Regions from separate parts of the Brevibacterium metallidurans genome, predicted to be linked through region 2. Evidence: riboswitches for the same ligand, from Rfam matches in the RefSeq annotation. Region 2 holds a riboswitch; each other region holds the start of a gene.

Evidence for each region. A riboswitch is a leader RNA that binds a small molecule or an ion and turns the genes downstream of it on or off. The one in region 2 is predicted to bind thiamine pyrophosphate.
Region 1: it holds a riboswitch for thiamine pyrophosphate, as region 2 does, so the genes downstream of both, thiM (hydroxyethylthiazole kinase) here and thiO (glycine oxidase ThiO) in region 2, are expected to answer to the same signal.
Region 3: it holds a riboswitch for thiamine pyrophosphate, as region 2 does, so the genes downstream of both, AACX88_RS16795 (TenA family protein) here and thiO (glycine oxidase ThiO) in region 2, are expected to answer to the same signal.
Region 4: it holds a riboswitch for thiamine pyrophosphate, as region 2 does, so the genes downstream of both, AACX88_RS14675 (ECF transporter S component) here and thiO (glycine oxidase ThiO) in region 2, are expected to answer to the same signal.

The regions. Positions count from the first base shown of each region.
Region 1 is NZ_BAAAAF010000003.1:145,134-149,011, forward strand. It holds gene AACX88_RS05490 (ATP-binding cassette domain-containing protein) at 1-625, shown strand, start outside; gene AACX88_RS05495 (sugar ABC transporter permease) at 622-1,833, shown strand; TPP riboswitch at 2,019-2,120, shown strand; gene thiM (hydroxyethylthiazole kinase) at 2,108-2,968, shown strand; gene thiE (thiamine phosphate synthase) at 2,965-3,663, shown strand; gene thiD (bifunctional hydroxymethylpyrimidine kinase/phosphomethylpyrimidine kinase) at 3,660-3,878, shown strand, end outside.
Region 2 is NZ_BAAAAF010000015.1:21,848-25,725, forward strand. It holds gene AACX88_RS14915 (sensor histidine kinase) at 1-41, opposite strand, end outside; gene AACX88_RS14920 (DedA family protein) at 194-904, shown strand; gene AACX88_RS14925 (ketopantoate reductase family protein) at 858-1,772, opposite strand; gene thiE (thiamine phosphate synthase) at 1,769-2,461, opposite strand; TPP riboswitch at 2,485-2,588, shown strand; gene thiO (glycine oxidase ThiO) at 2,579-3,709, shown strand; gene thiS (sulfur carrier protein ThiS) at 3,764-3,878, shown strand, end outside.
Region 3 is NZ_BAAAAF010000026.1:270-4,147, reverse strand. It holds gene AACX88_RS16810 (HutD family protein) at 1-356, opposite strand, end outside; gene AACX88_RS16805 (VOC family protein) at 394-756, opposite strand; gene AACX88_RS16800 (ATP-grasp domain-containing protein) at 873-1,907, shown strand; TPP riboswitch at 1,917-2,019, shown strand; gene AACX88_RS16795 (TenA family protein) at 2,017-2,700, shown strand; gene AACX88_RS16790 (hypothetical protein) at 2,745-3,878, shown strand, end outside.
Region 4 is NZ_BAAAAF010000014.1:64,322-68,199, reverse strand. It holds gene AACX88_RS14685 (energy-coupling factor transporter transmembrane component T family protein) at 1-220, opposite strand, end outside; gene AACX88_RS14680 (ABC transporter ATP-binding protein) at 204-1,682, opposite strand; gene AACX88_RS14675 (ECF transporter S component) at 1,682-2,302, opposite strand; TPP riboswitch at 2,328-2,436, opposite strand; gene AACX88_RS14670 (universal stress protein) at 2,476-3,453, opposite strand; gene AACX88_RS14665 (DUF4916 domain-containing protein) at 3,743-3,878, opposite strand, start outside.

The sequences.
Region 1 (3,878 bases), on a different contig from region 2:
GATCATCGCCGGCGTCCACGGCGCCGACGAAGGCGAGATCCGCATGGGCGGGCGCCCACAGCGGTTCTCCTCACCGAAGGACGCCCAGAAGGCCGGGGTCGCCACGGTGTTCCAGGACCTCTCCCTGTGCGAGAACCTCGACGTCGTCGCCAACCTCTTCCTCGGCCATGAGGCCACCCGCGGCGGCGTCCTCGACGAAGTGACCATGGAGGCGAAGTCGTGGGAGCTCCTGCGCAGTCTCTCGGCGAAGATCCCGAGCGTGCGCGTGCCCATCGCCGCCCTCTCCGGGGGACAGCGGCAGACGGTCGCGATCGCCCGGTCCCTCCTCGGCGAACCCTCCATCGTCATGCTCGACGAACCGACCGCCGCCCTCGGAGTCGCCCAGACCGCCGAGGTGCTCAACCTCATCGAACGCCTCCGGGACCGTGATCTCGGGGTGCTCCTCGTCAGCCACAACATGGCCGACGTCCAAGCCGTCTGCGACCGCGTCCACGTGCTGCGCCTGGGCAGGGACGCCGGGGACTTCCCCGGTGACGAACGCACGGATGTGCTCATCGCCGCCATCACCGGCGCCAACGACAACGTCGTGACCCAGCGTGCGGCGAGGAGGGGTGAGCGCCGATGACCCGCAGCTCGTTCATCACCGACGAACGGATCTCCGACGAGGGGTTCGTGCGCACCTTCTTCCGGCGGATCAAGGAGGGCCAGCTCGGCTCGTTCCCCGTCATCCTCGCGCTCATCGTCATCGTCGTCGTCTTCCAGTCGGCGAACAGCAACTTCCTCTCCCCGGCCAACCTCGTCAACCTCTCCACGCAGGTCGCCTACCTGGCGATCCTCGCGCTCGGCATCAACCTCATCCTCCTCCTCGGGGAGATCGACCTCTCGCTCGCGCAGCTCGGCGGGCTCGCGGCCTCGGTGCTCGGTGTGCTCGTCGTCCGGCAGGACGTGCCGCCGGTCATCGCGCTGACGATCATCCTGCTCCTCGGCCTCGTCGTCGGGGCGATCCAGGGCTGGTTCTTCGCCGTCGTCGGCATCCCCGCCTTCGTCGTCACTCTCGCCGGCCTCCTCGCGTTCACGGGGCTCACCCTCACCGTGCTCGGCACCCAGAAGAACCTCTCGATGGCCGACACCTTCGCCTTCGACTTCGCCAGCTACTACTTCCCGGCGATCTGGGCGTACGTCTTCGGGGCGATCGCGGTCATCGGGTTCGCCGCGGGCCTCGTCTACTCGAAGCTGCGGCGCCATGCGCAGGGGCTCGACAGTGCGAGCTGGCTGGCCGTCATCGTCCGCATCGTGCTGCTCACGGCGATCGTCTTCGGCTTCCTCATCCTCGTCAACCAGGACTTCGGTCTCGCCCTGCCGTTCTTCCTCATGATGGTCATCGCGATCGTCATCGACCTCGTGCTGCGCAAGACGCGCTACGGGCGTTCGATCTACGCCGTCGGCGGCAAGGTCGAGGCCGCGCGGCGGGCGGGCATCCGGGTGACATGGGTGCGCATCAGCGTCTTCATGACCGCCGGCGTCCTCGCCGCCCTCTTCGGCTTCGTCAAGGCCGGAGTGACGACGAACGCCGGGTCGACGCTCGTGGCGACCCAGGATCTGCTCAATGCGATCGCCGCGGCCGTCATCGGCGGCACCTCCCTCTTCGGCGGACGCGGCACGGCCTGGGCGGCGGTGCTCGGGGCGTTCGTCGTCGGCGCCATCAACAACGGCCTCTACCTCATCGGCTTCAACTCCGACGCGCAGCAGATCATCACGGCCCTCGTCCTCCTCACCGCCGTCGTCATCGACGCGGTCAGTCGGCGCGGTCAGCGCTACGTCGGCAGGGGATAGTCGCCGAGGCGGGCGCACGGCAGCTCGAATTCACCGAGACCGCCAGTTCGCGCCGAGACCGCACCTCCAGACGTGCGGTCTCGGCGCGAAGTGGCGGTCTCGGCGGTGGTGGGACCCGTGAACCGCGCGGCCCACGCGTGCGCTGCCCGCGTCACCGGCGCCTCGGCGATCCTGATACAGTCGAAGGCAATGACATGGGGTGCCCGGGGAATCGCGCCGGGCTGAGAGGACACCCATCGAACCTGATCTGGGCCATGCTAGCGAAGGGATCGTCATGACCGACCTCGATCTGTCGTCGGCGCACGCACGTCTGCGCGCGTCGAACCCGCTCATCCAATGCATCACGAACACCGTCGTGCAGCAGTTCAGTGCGAACGTGCTGCTCGCTGTCGGGGCGTCTCCGGCGATGCTCGACCACGACGCCGACGCCGCACAGTTCGCCCACCTCGCCGGCGGGCTGCTGATCAACTTCGGCACGGCGACGAACCAGCAGTTCCTCGCCGCCGACGCCGCGATCGAAGCCGTCACCGCCGATGCGAAACCCTGGGTCCTCGACCCGGTGAGCATCGGTGCCGCCGATTTCCGCACCACCCGGATCCGCCGGGCCGCTGCCGCCGGACCCACCGCGATCCGCGGCAACGCCTCGGAGATCGCGGCACTGGCCGGCGCCGGTGCCGGCGGGCGCGGAGTCGAATCCACCGACGAAGTCGACGCCGTGCTCCCCGCCGCCGCCGACCTCGCCCGCGCGACCGGCGCGATCGTCGCCGTCTCGGGTGCCCGTGACGCCGTCGTCGCCCACATCGACGGGGTCGACCATGTCGCCCGCATCGACGGCGGACACGCGTTCATGCCGCTCGTCATCGGCACCGGGTGCTCGCTCGGCGCCGTCACCACCGCCTACCTCGCCGCGGTCCCTCCGGCGGGGACGAGTTCGCAGGCCGGACCGGCAGGCGTGGGAGCGCTCGAGAGGTTCACCGCCGTCGTCGCCGCCCACGCGCATTTCGCCGTGGCCGGTGAGGCCGCCGCGACCGGGGCACTGGGTCCGGGCCGGTACGCCATGAACTTCCTCGACGCCCTCTTCACCACCGACGACGACCGCATCGCCCGCTCCCGCGTCGCGGTGACGGCGGCATGAGCGCGGCACTCGACCGCCTCGCCGGCATCGACACCCGCCTCTACCTCGTCACCGACTCCGCGCAGTGCGCCGAGGCCGGTCGGACGGTGGCCGAGACCGTGCGCTCCGCGGTCGCCGGCGGGGTCGGCATCGTCCAGGTCCGGGACAAGGACATCGACGACACCGAGTTCCTCGTCCTCACCCGTGAGGTCGTCGCCGCCGTCGCCGAGGCGGTGGCCGGCACCGACCGCCGGGTCCCCGTCTTCCTCAACGACCGGGTGGCCGTCGCCGGGCGTCTGCGCGAGGAGGGCACGGACGTCCACATCCACGTCGGCCAGTCCGACACCCCCGTCGCCGAGGTGCGCGCCCTCCTCGGCGACGCACCGCTCGTGGGTCTCTCGGCCGCCGAGGACGCCGAATTCGCCGCAGCCCGGGCCACCGGAGCGGTCGACCTCGTCGGCATCGGCCCCGTCTTCGACACGACGACGAAGGCCGACGCACCGGCCGGGATCGGCCCGGACCGCCTCGGCGAACTCGTCTCACAGGCAGGACTGCCCGCGGTGGCGATCGGCGGGATCGACGCGACACGCGTCCCGGACCTGCGCGGCCTGGGTCTCATCGGCGTCTGCGTCGTCTCGGCGATCTGCCGCGCCGCCGACCCCGAACTCGCCGCGGCCGAACTGCTCGCCGCCTACGGGGACGGGGGAGCGGTATGAGTGTGCGCCCGCCGATCGCGCTCTCGATCGCCGGCACCGACCCGAGCGGGGGAGCGGGCATCCACGCCGACCTCAAGACGTTCACCGCCCTCGGCGTGCTCGGGACCACGGCGATCACCGCGCTCGTCGCCCAGAACACGCACGGCGTCTCCCGGGTCTACCCGATCGACGAGGACTTCGTCACCGATGAGCTCGACAGCGTCCTCAATGACATG
Region 2 (3,878 bases):
AACATGCGCGGTTCGCGGGGAATCGTCGCAGGCCAGGGCATGGCTCGATCGTAGCAACGCGGCACCGGGCCGAGCAGGGGCCTGACCGCAGCGCTCGTTCCGGTTTCCCTCAGTGCATCGTCGGGAGATCCGCCTCCGGTCGTGGGTGCGTCCTCGTATCGCTGCGGCCCGAGCGTGCGTACGGTGGTGAGACATGGACTTCGCTCTCGACCTCATCCGCCAGACGCTCGAATCCCCGTGGCTCTACCTCCTCATCGCACTCGTCGCGAGTCTCGATTCGCTCGTGCCGATCGTTCCCTCGGAGACCGTCGTCATCACCGCGGCCGCGTATGCGGTCACGGGCAGTCCGCATGCGGCGGGCATCATCGCAGCGGCCGCTCTCGGAGCGCTCCTCGGCGACCTCGCCGCCCACTGTGTGGGCCGCGGGGGCAGCCGGGTCACCGATCGGTGGGTGCGCTCGGCCCGCCTGCGCCGTCTCCTCGACGCGACGCAGGCGATGTTCGGTGAGCGCGGTGGGGCGATGCTCGTCGCCGGACGGTTCATCCCCGGCGGGCGCACCGCCACGACCATCGCCTCGGGCATGCTCCGCTATCCGCTCGGCCGGTTCCTCGCCGTGGACTTCATCGGCTGCCTCGCCTGGTCGGTCTACGCGGCCGGGATCGGCCTCCTCGGCGGGGCGATGTTCCGCGACCAGCCGCTGTGGGGCGTCGTCCTCGGCGTCGGCATCGCCTTCGTCCTCACGGGCCTCGCCGAGGCCGTCCGCCGTCTGCGCGGAAGGCGGGCAGGCCGGTCGGCTGGGACGCAGCCCGACCGGTCCGCGGCGGGTTCCGCGGACGACCACGGTGCCGCCGAGCCGGTCAGTCCGATCGGTCGATCTCGCCTGCTCGCAGCTGTACGAGAGTGAGGTCGAGCAGCGGCGTCGCCACCCCGAGTCCGGCCGCCGTGGCCGCGAGGTGGCCGAGGATGTGCTCGGTCTCGTTCGGCAGTCCCGCCGTGACGTCACGGTAGAGGGACGAGGTGAACGACGAGCCCTCCGCGGTGAGCATCGACAGGGTGGCCGCGCGGGCGCGGGCGGAGACGGGGTGTCCTGCCCGCATCGCCACGGCTTCGAGTTCGTCGATGATCGCCACGACGTGGGGTTCGCCTCCGGCGGCCATGATCGCTCCGACAGGGGCGCGGAAGAGGCAGGTGACGACTCCGGCCGCGGCGATGAACACCCATTTCTCCCACAGCGCATCGTCGACGGAGTCGATGACCTGGAGGCGGAAGCCGGGAACGTCGAGGGCCTCGACGATGGCGGCCGGCACCTCTCCCCCGCCGAGGCGACCGATCGTCATCGTCGCCAGATCCGTCATCTGCACGACGTCGTATCCGCGCATCGTGCCGACGATCTTGACGAGCCCGCCGAGCACCTGGTCCGGGAACTCCTCGCGCAGCCGGTCGATATGGGCCATCCCGTTGAGGAACGGGATGATGAGCGTGTTCGGACCCACCGCGGGCCGCAGGTCGTCGATGATCGACTCGAGTCCCCCGGCTTTGACGGCCAGCAGGATGAGGTCGGCAAGCTCGGAAGTCGCGGCGAGCTCCTCGGCGGTGACCACGACCACCGGGTTCGTCCGGTCCTCGTCAGGGCCGATGAAGCGCAGACCGGAGGCGCGCAGCGCCTCGGCACGTTCGCCGCGGACGAGGAAGGTGACGTCGCGACCGGCTTCGACCAGACGGGTGCCGAAAGCTCCGCCGGTGGCGCCGGCGCCGGCGATGAGGATCCTCACAGTGCACCTGCCTGACTGCGGGTGAGTTCGCCGCGCAGCTGCGCGGCGGCTGCGGCAGGGTCGGCCGCCTCGGTGAGGGCACGGACGACGACGATGCGCTCGGCTCCCGCCTGCCGGACGGCGTCGAGGCGCTGCCCGGAGGCGATCCCGCCGATCGCGAACCACGGGGTGGTCACGGTGCCGGCGATGGTCGTCAGCGGTTCGAGGCCGACGGCAGGCCGGCCCGGTTTCGTCGGGGTCTCCCACACGGGGCCGAGGCAGAAGTAGTCGATCTCCGGGTCCGCCTCGGCGGCGAGCGCCTGGTCGACCGAGTGCGTGGAGCGGCCGAGGAGGACGTCGGGTCCGAGGACACGGCGGGCCTGGGCGCTCGTGAGGTCATCCTGCCCGACGTGGAAGACGTCGGCGCCGACGAGGAGGGCGACATCGGCGCGGTCGTTGACGGAGAAGAGCCTTCCGTGACGCCGGGCCGCGTCCCTGAGGACCTCGAGGGCGGCGATCTCCTCGCGGGCTTCGAGGGCTTTGTCCCGCAGCTGGATGATGTCGACGCCTCCCGCGTAGGCGGCGTCGAGGAACTCCGGCAGATCCCCCTGTCTCCTGCGGGCGTCGGTGCACAGGTAGAGGCGGGAGTCGGCGAGCGCTCGCTGCCGCTGTGCGGGGGTGATGTCTCGCTCTGCGGTGGACGTTGTCATCGCGGGAACCATGCTCCTAGAGTAGAGGAGTTCGCGGGAGCCTCGCATGGGAGGCTGAGAGGGCTTCGTGCCGACCGTCACACCTGATGCGGGTCATGCCGCCGGAGGGAGAATCGCATGCACGTCATCGTCATCGGGGCCGGGATCATCGGCCTGGCCACGGCGTGGGAGCTCGAGTCCCGGGGAGCCGCGGTCACGGTCGTCGACCCGCAGCCGGGTGAGGGAGCGACGTACGCGGCGGCGGGAATGATCGCCCCAGCTGCAGAGATCGCCTGGGGCCAGTCCCCGCTCTTCCCGCTCATGCGCGCCTCGGCCGCGCTCTACCCCGACTTCTCAGCCCGGTTGGCCGCCGCCTCCGGCGACGACCTCGGCGAGACTGCGGCGGAGACCCTCGTGTGCGCCGGCGACCGTGCCGACCTCACCACTCTGCGCGAGCTCCGCAGCCTGCAGATCCGGGCGGGTTCCGCGGTCGAACTTCTCACCGGGTCCCAGGCCCGTGCTCTCGAACCGGCGCTGGCGCCGGGTGTGTGCGGTGCCGTGCGGATCCCCGGCGACCATGCGATCGACCCCCGCAGGGTGACCGCTGCCCTGCTCGGTCTGCTCGCCGAGCGCGTCGTGCGCATGGAGGCCATAGAGATCGTGCGCACCGCGGGTCGGACCACCGGGGTGGGCCTGTCCGACGGGAGCCTGCTCACCGGCGACCAGGTCGTCATCGCCGCCGGGGAGGCGGGCAACGCGATCGCCGAGGCGCCCCTGCTGCCGCTGCGCGCCGTCCACGGCGACATCATCCGCCTCCGCAGCGACCCCCAGTCGCCGCCGCTGCTCACCCGCACGATCCGCGGACTCGTCGCCGGCCGACCCGTCTACATCGTGCCCCGACCCGACGGGGAACTCGTCCTCGGGGCCACCTCACGCGAGGACGGTCGCCCCGGTGTCCTCGCCGAAGGCGTCCACCGGCTCCTCCACGACGCCGAACGCCTTGTGCCCGGACTGCTGCGCGCAGAGATCACGGAGATCACCGCCCGCGCCCGTCCCGGGTCCCCCGATGACCTGCCGATCATCGGGCGCACCGATCCCGGCTGCGTCGTCTCCACCGGATACTTCCGACACGGAGTCCTCCTCGCACCGCTGGGCGCGAGACTCGGCGCCGACCTCGTCCTCGACACCGACTCCGAATGGCTGCCACCGGGTGCTCTCGAGAGTCTTTCCCCCGAACGGTTCGAGCGCGAGCCGGCGCCTGCACACTGACATCGACCACCACTGCGGACTGCTCCACCGACCCACCACTGCAAGGAAGACACCATGATCATCACCCTCAACGGCGAGAGCCGGGAACTCGAAGCGGGCACCACCGCCCGCGCGCTCGTCGAAGACGTCACCGGTCGACAGCTGACACCCGACGGCACCCCGGCCGACG
Region 3 (3,878 bases), on a different contig from region 2:
CCCTGCAGACTGCCGCCGGTCTCGACCATGAGGTTGACGGCGAAGCAAGGCTCACTCAGTTCGGTGAGGACGACCTCGGAATCGCCGGTGAAGCGCAGGGGACTGTCGGGCCCTGCCCGGTGCGGGGTGCCGGAGATCTCGAGGACCACCTCGGCGGTGGGAAGGAACGTCCGATCAACGCCGGGCAGGGAGGAGAACGGCCCGGGTCGTTCGAGGCGGGCGATGCTCAGACGCCACCGCGCACGGTCAGGGGTGAGAGCTGCGGACTCGACGAGGGAGACGAGTTCGGTCGTCTCCCCGGCACCATTGGCCCAGGCTGCGGGGGTGATGTCTGCGAAGGAGGCGATGCGGCGCATGGCCCCCATCGTAGGCGCACGGCCCTATCCCGGAGGGTCAGTTCACGCAGAGGCAGAAAGGGTGGCCGGCGGGATCGAGGAAGACGCGGAAGGTCTCGCCCGGCTGGAATTCGGCCTTCCCGGCGCCGAGTTCGAGGACCTGCGCCTCGGCGGTGTCGAGGTCGTCGACCATGACGTCGATGTGCATCTGCTGCGGATGGTCCTGGCTGGGCCAGCCCGGGGCGCGGTAGTCCTCGACCTGCTGGAAGCAGATGGGCGGCCAGGAGTCGGATGTGATCTCTGCCCACGTGCCGTCGTCGTCGACGCGGACCTGCCAGTCGAGGAGGTCGCCGTAGAACTTGGCGAGCTCACCAGCATCCGGAGCATCGAGAACGACCACGGGCTGCTTTGCGATAGCCATGGTGCAGAGTCTACGCCGGTGGACGGACACGAAGAAGGGCGGCGACGGGAATCCCGCGACCCGTAGGATTGTTGAGCAATATGCCACGCAATCCGAACCGATGACACGAGGCCTCCATGCGCACCCATCAGCTGCCCGTCGCCGACCATCCCGCGGTCTACATCATCCACGACAATCCCGAGTGGATTCCGCCCTTCGCCGAGGCGCTCGACGCCCAGGGCGTCGAGTTCGTCGAATGGCTGCTGCCGGGGTCGACGATCGACCTCTCCGCGGAGCCGCCGGAGGGGATCTTCTGGTCCCGGCTCTCGGCGTCCTCGCACACCCGCACGGACCCGCACGTCAAGGACTACGGCCGGGCCGTGCTCGCGTGGCTCGAGGCCGCCGGGCGCACGGTCGTCAGCGGCGCGGACGTCTATGAGCTCGAGGTGAGCAAGATCCGTCAGCATCGGGAGCTTGAGTCCCGCGGCTTCGACGTCCCCCGCACGGCTGCGGCGTTCGGATCCGGCGCCCTCGCCGAGGCGGCTGCCGACTTCGCTCCCCCGTTCATCACGAAGCACAACCAGGGCGGCAAGGGGCTGGGGGTGCGGCGGTTCGATGCGCAGGCCGAGCTCGATGCCGTGATCGCCGACTTCGGTCCGGGAGGGGCGAACGAGCCGATCGACGGCATCACGCTCGTCCAGGAGTACCTCCAGCCCGCCGAACCGTTCATCACTCGCGCCGAGTTCATCGGCGGACGCTTCCACTACGCGGTCGCCGTCGACGTCTCGGCCGGCTCGTTCGAACTCTGCCCTGCCGACGCGTGCGAGATCCCGGGTGCGGGCGGCGCTGGCAGTGCGCCAGGCGCGGGCGCGCCCTTCGCCCAGTTCACCCGGCGGGAGTCGATCACTGCAGAGACGCCTCTCATCGGCCGGCTCGAAGCGCTCCTGCGCGATCTCGGCATCGACTTCGCGGGGGTCGAGTTCATCGAGACCGCCGACGGCCGGCAGGTCGTCTACGACATCAACACGAACACGAACTACAACTCCGCAGTCGAGAAGGCCGAGCGAGCCGCCGGACGTCAGCCTGCGGGCGCCCGAATCGCCGAGGTCCTCGCCGACCACCTCGGCGAGGTGACCGGAGTGCCGACGGATGCCGCAGTCCCGGCGATGTGAGATAGTCTCGAACCACCACAGGGGAGCGCCGAATCCGGCGCTGAGAGTGCGCACGCAGACCCTTACACCTGATCCGGGCAATGCCGGCGGAGGAAGTTGGAGGACACGAATGATCACTGTGCCAGCAGGCGGTGCCGTCGAGGCGCTGCGCAGGTCAGCCGACGAGGATTGGGCGGCGGCCGTCGGCCACCGATTCGTCGAGGAGCTCTTCGCGGGCACCGTCCCCGACGAGGTCATGGCGACCTATCTCATCCAGGACTATCAGTTCTTCGAGGACTTCCTCGCGATGCTCGGCGCGTGTGTGGCCCATGCCGACCGGATCGAGGCGAAGCTGCGGTTCGCCCGGCAGCTCGGGTTCCTCGAAGCCGATGAGGATTCGTACTTCGTCCGCGCCTTCGCCGAGGTGAGGGTGAGTCCCGAAGACTATGCCGACCCCGTCCTGCTGGCTCCGACCGCGGGCTTCCGGGATGTCATGAAGGGGGCGGTCGCCTCGGCGTCGTACCCGGATCTCCTCGTCGTCCTCGTCATCGCCGAATGGCTCTACCTCGATTGGGGCGAGCTGGAGCGAGACATGCCCACTCGCGATGTCCACGTCGGGTGGATCGAGCTCCACCGCGGTGAGGACTTCGCCGCCTGGGTGCAGTTCCTCGTCGACGAACTCGAACGCGTCGTGCCTCGAGGGGACGACGCCGAGGCGGTCGCGACCCGGGACCGGCTGACCGCGCTGTGGGGGCGAGCCGTCGGCCTCGAGCGCGCGTTCTTCGACGAGGCGTACCGGTCTCAGCACTCGTAGACCTCGGCGGCCGCGGCACGCCCCTCCCGTGGCACGATTGACCGATGAACGATTCGCCCGCCGTCCCCGACGCCGACCGCATTCCCTTCGGAGTCTTCAGCCCGGAGATCATCGAATCCGTGCCGCCGAAGTTCTTCCCCACCATGGTGTGGGGCTACTTCGAAACGGAGGACTCGGACGGGGAGACCGGGTGGATCGAACGGACCTCGGACGGGGCGTCGTACTCGACGATCCTCGCTCAGATCTCCGGCTTCCTCGTCGAAACCGAGGCGGCGAATACGTGGGTCGACAGCGATGACGGATCTGACGAGGTAGCCGACGAGACCGCTGCGCCCATGGACCGCACCCTGTCCGATCTCAGCGGCGACGTCCTCGTCGAGGAAGCCTCGGCGGCGCTGTCCCGCCTCATGGTCTACCCGCTTCCCGACGGTCACGAACCCACTGGCCGCTACGTCGCCCTGATCTGCGACGACGACCCCTTCGAATCGGGCAACGTGGAGCTCCTCAACGAAGACGTCAGCAGCGAACTCATCGAGGGCCTGCTCCGCGTCGCGCAGACGCGCTTCGCCGAGACCCTCTCCTCCAGCCCCTTCGACGACGACGTCGATGGAGCTGACGCCGCAGACGGTTCCGAGGCGACTGCCGAGAGCGAGACCAGCACCGATTCCGAACGCACGGCTCCGGCGACCGAAGTGACCTCTGTCCTCAGCGGCGACCAGACGTCCCCTCCGATCACGACGTTCGGGCAGATCTTCGACGGCTGGGCCTTTCTTCCGCTCCCTGAAGACGTCGACGTCAGCGCCGTCTGGTCACTCGTGCTCACCACCGACTCCGAGGACGTCATCCGGTGGTACACCCGACGCACCCCGCTGCTCGATGAGAACCTCCTCGTCGGCGCCCTGTCACGGATGACGTTCGAACGCGAACTCGAACTCATCGACAGCTTCGACCAGGACGACGACGAACCCTCACGTCTGATGCGCGAGACGATCCCCGAACTCCACTCGCTCGTCCCCGACGACTCTCCCACCGGCCCGCTCGACCCCCGCGTCGCGTCTCTGGCGACGAGGTCGCTGCCGAGCACCGAGACCGCGATCGTCGCCAGCCTCCTCCTGTTCGGCACAGATGCGCTCGGATCGAGCAGCGTCGTCTGCGTCAGGGAACTGACAACGGACACC
Region 4 (3,878 bases), on a different contig from region 2:
CGGTCAGGGGCAGGGCGAGAAGCGAGAAGGCGAGGACGACGCCGGCGGAGACGAGGTCGATGCTCAGCAGGGCACCGACCATGAGGATGAGGGCGACGGCGATCTTCGACAGCGGATTGCACCGGACCAGCGCGGTGCTGCGCACAACGGGGATGAGCTGACCGGGATCCTCGACGGCGACCCTCTCACGGGCAGTCACGGTCTCACTCAACGCGCTCACCCTCCAGGGACCGCTCCGCCGACCCGAGGACGATGCGCCGCCCCCCGATCGCGGTGAGGAAGTCATCGTCGTGGCTGACGGCGATGACGGCGCTGCCATGATCGAGGACGTCGCGGAAGAGCTCGACGAGGCCCGCCCAGGTCAGCGCATCCTGCCCGAACGTCGGTTCGTCGACGATGAGGATCTGCGGCCGCGGGGCGATCATCGCCGCCACCGACAGTCGCCGCTTCTCCCCACCGGAGAGCCCCTGCGGGTGCGCGTGGGCGACAGCGCCCAGCCCGAGCGTCCCGAGCAGGCTCTCCACCCGCGCCTCGACCTCGGCGGCCGGCCATCCGGCCAGGCGCGGACCGAGCGCGAGCTCGTCGTGCACGCTGCCTTTGAGGAACTGGTGCTCGGGCTCCTGGAAGACCATGCCGATGCGCGGGGCGAGGAACGCAGACGGCCAGCGGAACGGGCGGCCGTGCTTCGCGCCCTCGGCCAGCGGGCCGTGCGCGCGCACCTCACCGGAGAACTCCTCGACGAGTCCGGCCAGGGTCAGTGCCGTCGTCGACTTGCCCGCCCCGTTGGGTCCGACGATGCCGACCGCCTCACCGGCTGAGACCTCGAGGCTGAGGTCCGTGGCCGCAGGTGCGTGGGCGCGCGGTCGGGCGACGCTGAGTCCGGAGGCCGTCAGCAGCACGGGCGCCGAGGCGGCCGGTGCCCGATCCGGTGCGACCGGTGACTGCGCGGAGGGCAGCCAGATGCCCGAGGCCCGCAGCGCCTCGGCGAGTTCGGGATCACCGAACACCGCGACCGGACTGCCCTGGGCGAGCAGTCCGTCCCGGCCGAGGACGATGACGGTGTCGACGAACTCGGCCCACAGGCTCACCCGATGCTCGACGACGATCATCGTCGCCGAGGTGACCGCGGCCGCCGTGAGCACGGCATCGCGCACCGATGCCGCCGAGGCGGGGTCGATGTTGGCCGTCGGTTCGTCGAGGACGATGACCTCGGGCGCCATCGCGTGGATGCCGGCAAGCGCAAGACGTTGCTTCTGGCCCCCTGAGAGCGCCGCCGTGGGATGGTCGGTGGGCAGGTCGAGGCCCATCGCGGCCAGCGACGACCCGATGCGCTCGTCGATGACCTCGACCGGCAGGCCGAGGTTCTCCATGCCGAAGGCGACGTCGTCGCCGACGCGAGAGAAGATCACCTGCGAATCGGGGTCCTGGAGGACGAGCCCGGTGACACCTCGGCGGGGGTCAGGGGCATCGTCGCCGATGAGGATCTCACCGGTGGACTCTCCGGCCTCGACGGGCAGGACCCCGGCGATCGCATGGAGCAGCGTCGACTTCCCCGCCCCTGACGGGCCGAGGAGGAGGACCTTCTCTCCGGCGGCGATGTCGAGGTCGAGGGGACCGATCGCGGCAGCGTCCCGATCGGCGTGCCGCCACGAGAAGCCGCGGGCGCGGACCGGCAGACCCATCAGCGCATGCGGCCGGAGGCGAACGAGCTCAGCGCCCCGGTCTTCGCGATCGCGCGGTAGGCATACCAGGCGCCGATGCCGGAGATGACGATGCCGGAGACGATCGCACATGCGGCGTAGGCGAACTGGTAGGTCAGCTGCCATTCGGCGTTGTAGAGGATGTTCTCGCTCACCGCCATGAAGGCCGCTGCGACGAGACCGGACAGCGTCGTCACCCACAGGGTGAACTTCCGGTAGCCGAAGGCCGCGAAGACGAGTTCGGCGCCGAGGCCCTGGATGAAGCCCGAGAGCAGCACGGTCGAGCCGAAGTGGGAGCCGAGGACGCCTTCGACGAGGGCGGCGAGGACCTCGCACAGGAGCGCGGCACCCGGTTTGCGGATGATCGCCCCGGCCAAGGGACCGGCGAGCACCCACAGGCCGGCGATGAGCCCGATCGAGGGCGGGAAGGCTTGGAAGCCGAGTTCGATGACCTTCCAGCTCGCCGCGAGCACCCAGAAGATCAGGCCCACGGCGATGCCGAGGACGGCGGTGACGACGTAGTCGACGACCCGCCACTTCTTCGTCGGCGGGGCCTGGGTGTACGCGGGTGCGGATGTCGCGGGCGCGGTGGTGTTCGGCATTGTGCCTCCTCGTATCTCAAGGAGGGGTAGAAGAGTCTCGACTTCCTTCGGCGGTGCTAACCGCATCAGGTTCGAGGGTCTGCAGCATCATCTGCACTCTCAGCGCCCCTGCTGGCGCTCCCCTGTCGTGTGGGCACCACTGTACAACACGACCACCGGCCCGCAGGCCCGTCTCAGCTGGGGACGATCATCACCGGGCCTTCGGCATGGTGGAGGACTCCGCGGGAGACCGAACCGAGGAGCGCGGACTTCACCGCGCCGCGGCCCCGGGTGCCGAGCACCGTGAGCTGGGCCCGCTTCGTGGCCTCCGAGAGCATCGAGACCGCATCCCCGACGACCACCGAGGTGGAGATCGGCAGACCAGGGAACTGCTCGCCGAGGGCATCGGCCTCCGTCGAGAGGGCGGTCTCGAGCTGCTTCTGCCGACGGTCTGCGACATCCCCGCCGACCTCGAGATCGGGGTACCAGTAGAGCCATTCCTCACCGGCCGGCAGCACCGAGACGATCTCGAGGCCCGTCTGCCTGGAGGAGGCCACCTCGGCGGCGGTGAACATCGCGATCCGGGCGGCCTCGGAGCCGTCGACGGCGACGACGACCGATCCGCTCGAGTCCTCACGGCGGGCGGAGTGCTTGGGCACGACGATCGTCGGGCAGTGCGAATGGGGCGGCAGGGCTGTCGAGACCGAGCCGAGCATGCGGCCGATGAAGCCGCCGCGACCGCGGGCGCCGACGATGAGGACCTCGGCGTTCGAGCTCAGTCGCACGAGCACGCCTGCGGCGTCGCCGGACTCGGCGGCGTAAGTGACCTGTCCGGGATGGTCGCGCAGGAGGTCGGCCGCCTCGGCGAGCAGCTTCTCCGCTCCGCGCATCGCGGCCTCGTCCTCGGGTTCGGAGGGGATCGAGGCCATGTTCGGGTAGATCATCAGCGGCATCGTGAACGCGGTGACCACCGTGAGCTGAACGCCGCGGTGGAGTGCCTCGGCGGCGCCGTAGCGCAGGGCCAGGGCTGCGAGCTCCGAGCCGTCGAAGCCGACGAGGACGCCGAGTTCGCGGTTGAGCCCGGATTCGTCGGGTCGGGGATCGGCGGCCCGGTCGTCGGTCGGGTTCGCGGCGGCCTGGCGGGTGGGGATCCGATGGGAGTCGGCGTTCATGGCAGTCCTCTCGACGGGGCCTGACCAACCCTGACGATGACGACGGCCCCGAAAACCACATCCGTCCTCGTCGACTTCAGTCTATCAGGGCGTTTCTACAGCGTGTAGAAAAGTCGCCGAGGCGGCCGCGGGGGTTGCCGTGCGACCGCCGGGTTGCTGTGGGTGTGTCGGGGTGTCGAGTTCTGGACCCTCGGTGTCGATTCTGGTCGCGGAAATCGACACTCAGCGTCCAGGAGTCGTGGGCGCCGCGCGCGAATCGCACAGTGCGCTCTCGCCGGGCCGCGCTGCCTCAGGTGGGGAAGCCGAGGTAGGTGAGCGCGGTGCGCAGGATGTGCTCCTGTCCGTGGCGGAGTTCGGCGACGATGTCCTCGCGCAGTGCTTCCTCGGGGGTGAGCCAGTCGAGGCTGAGTGCGTCGGCCCTTGGC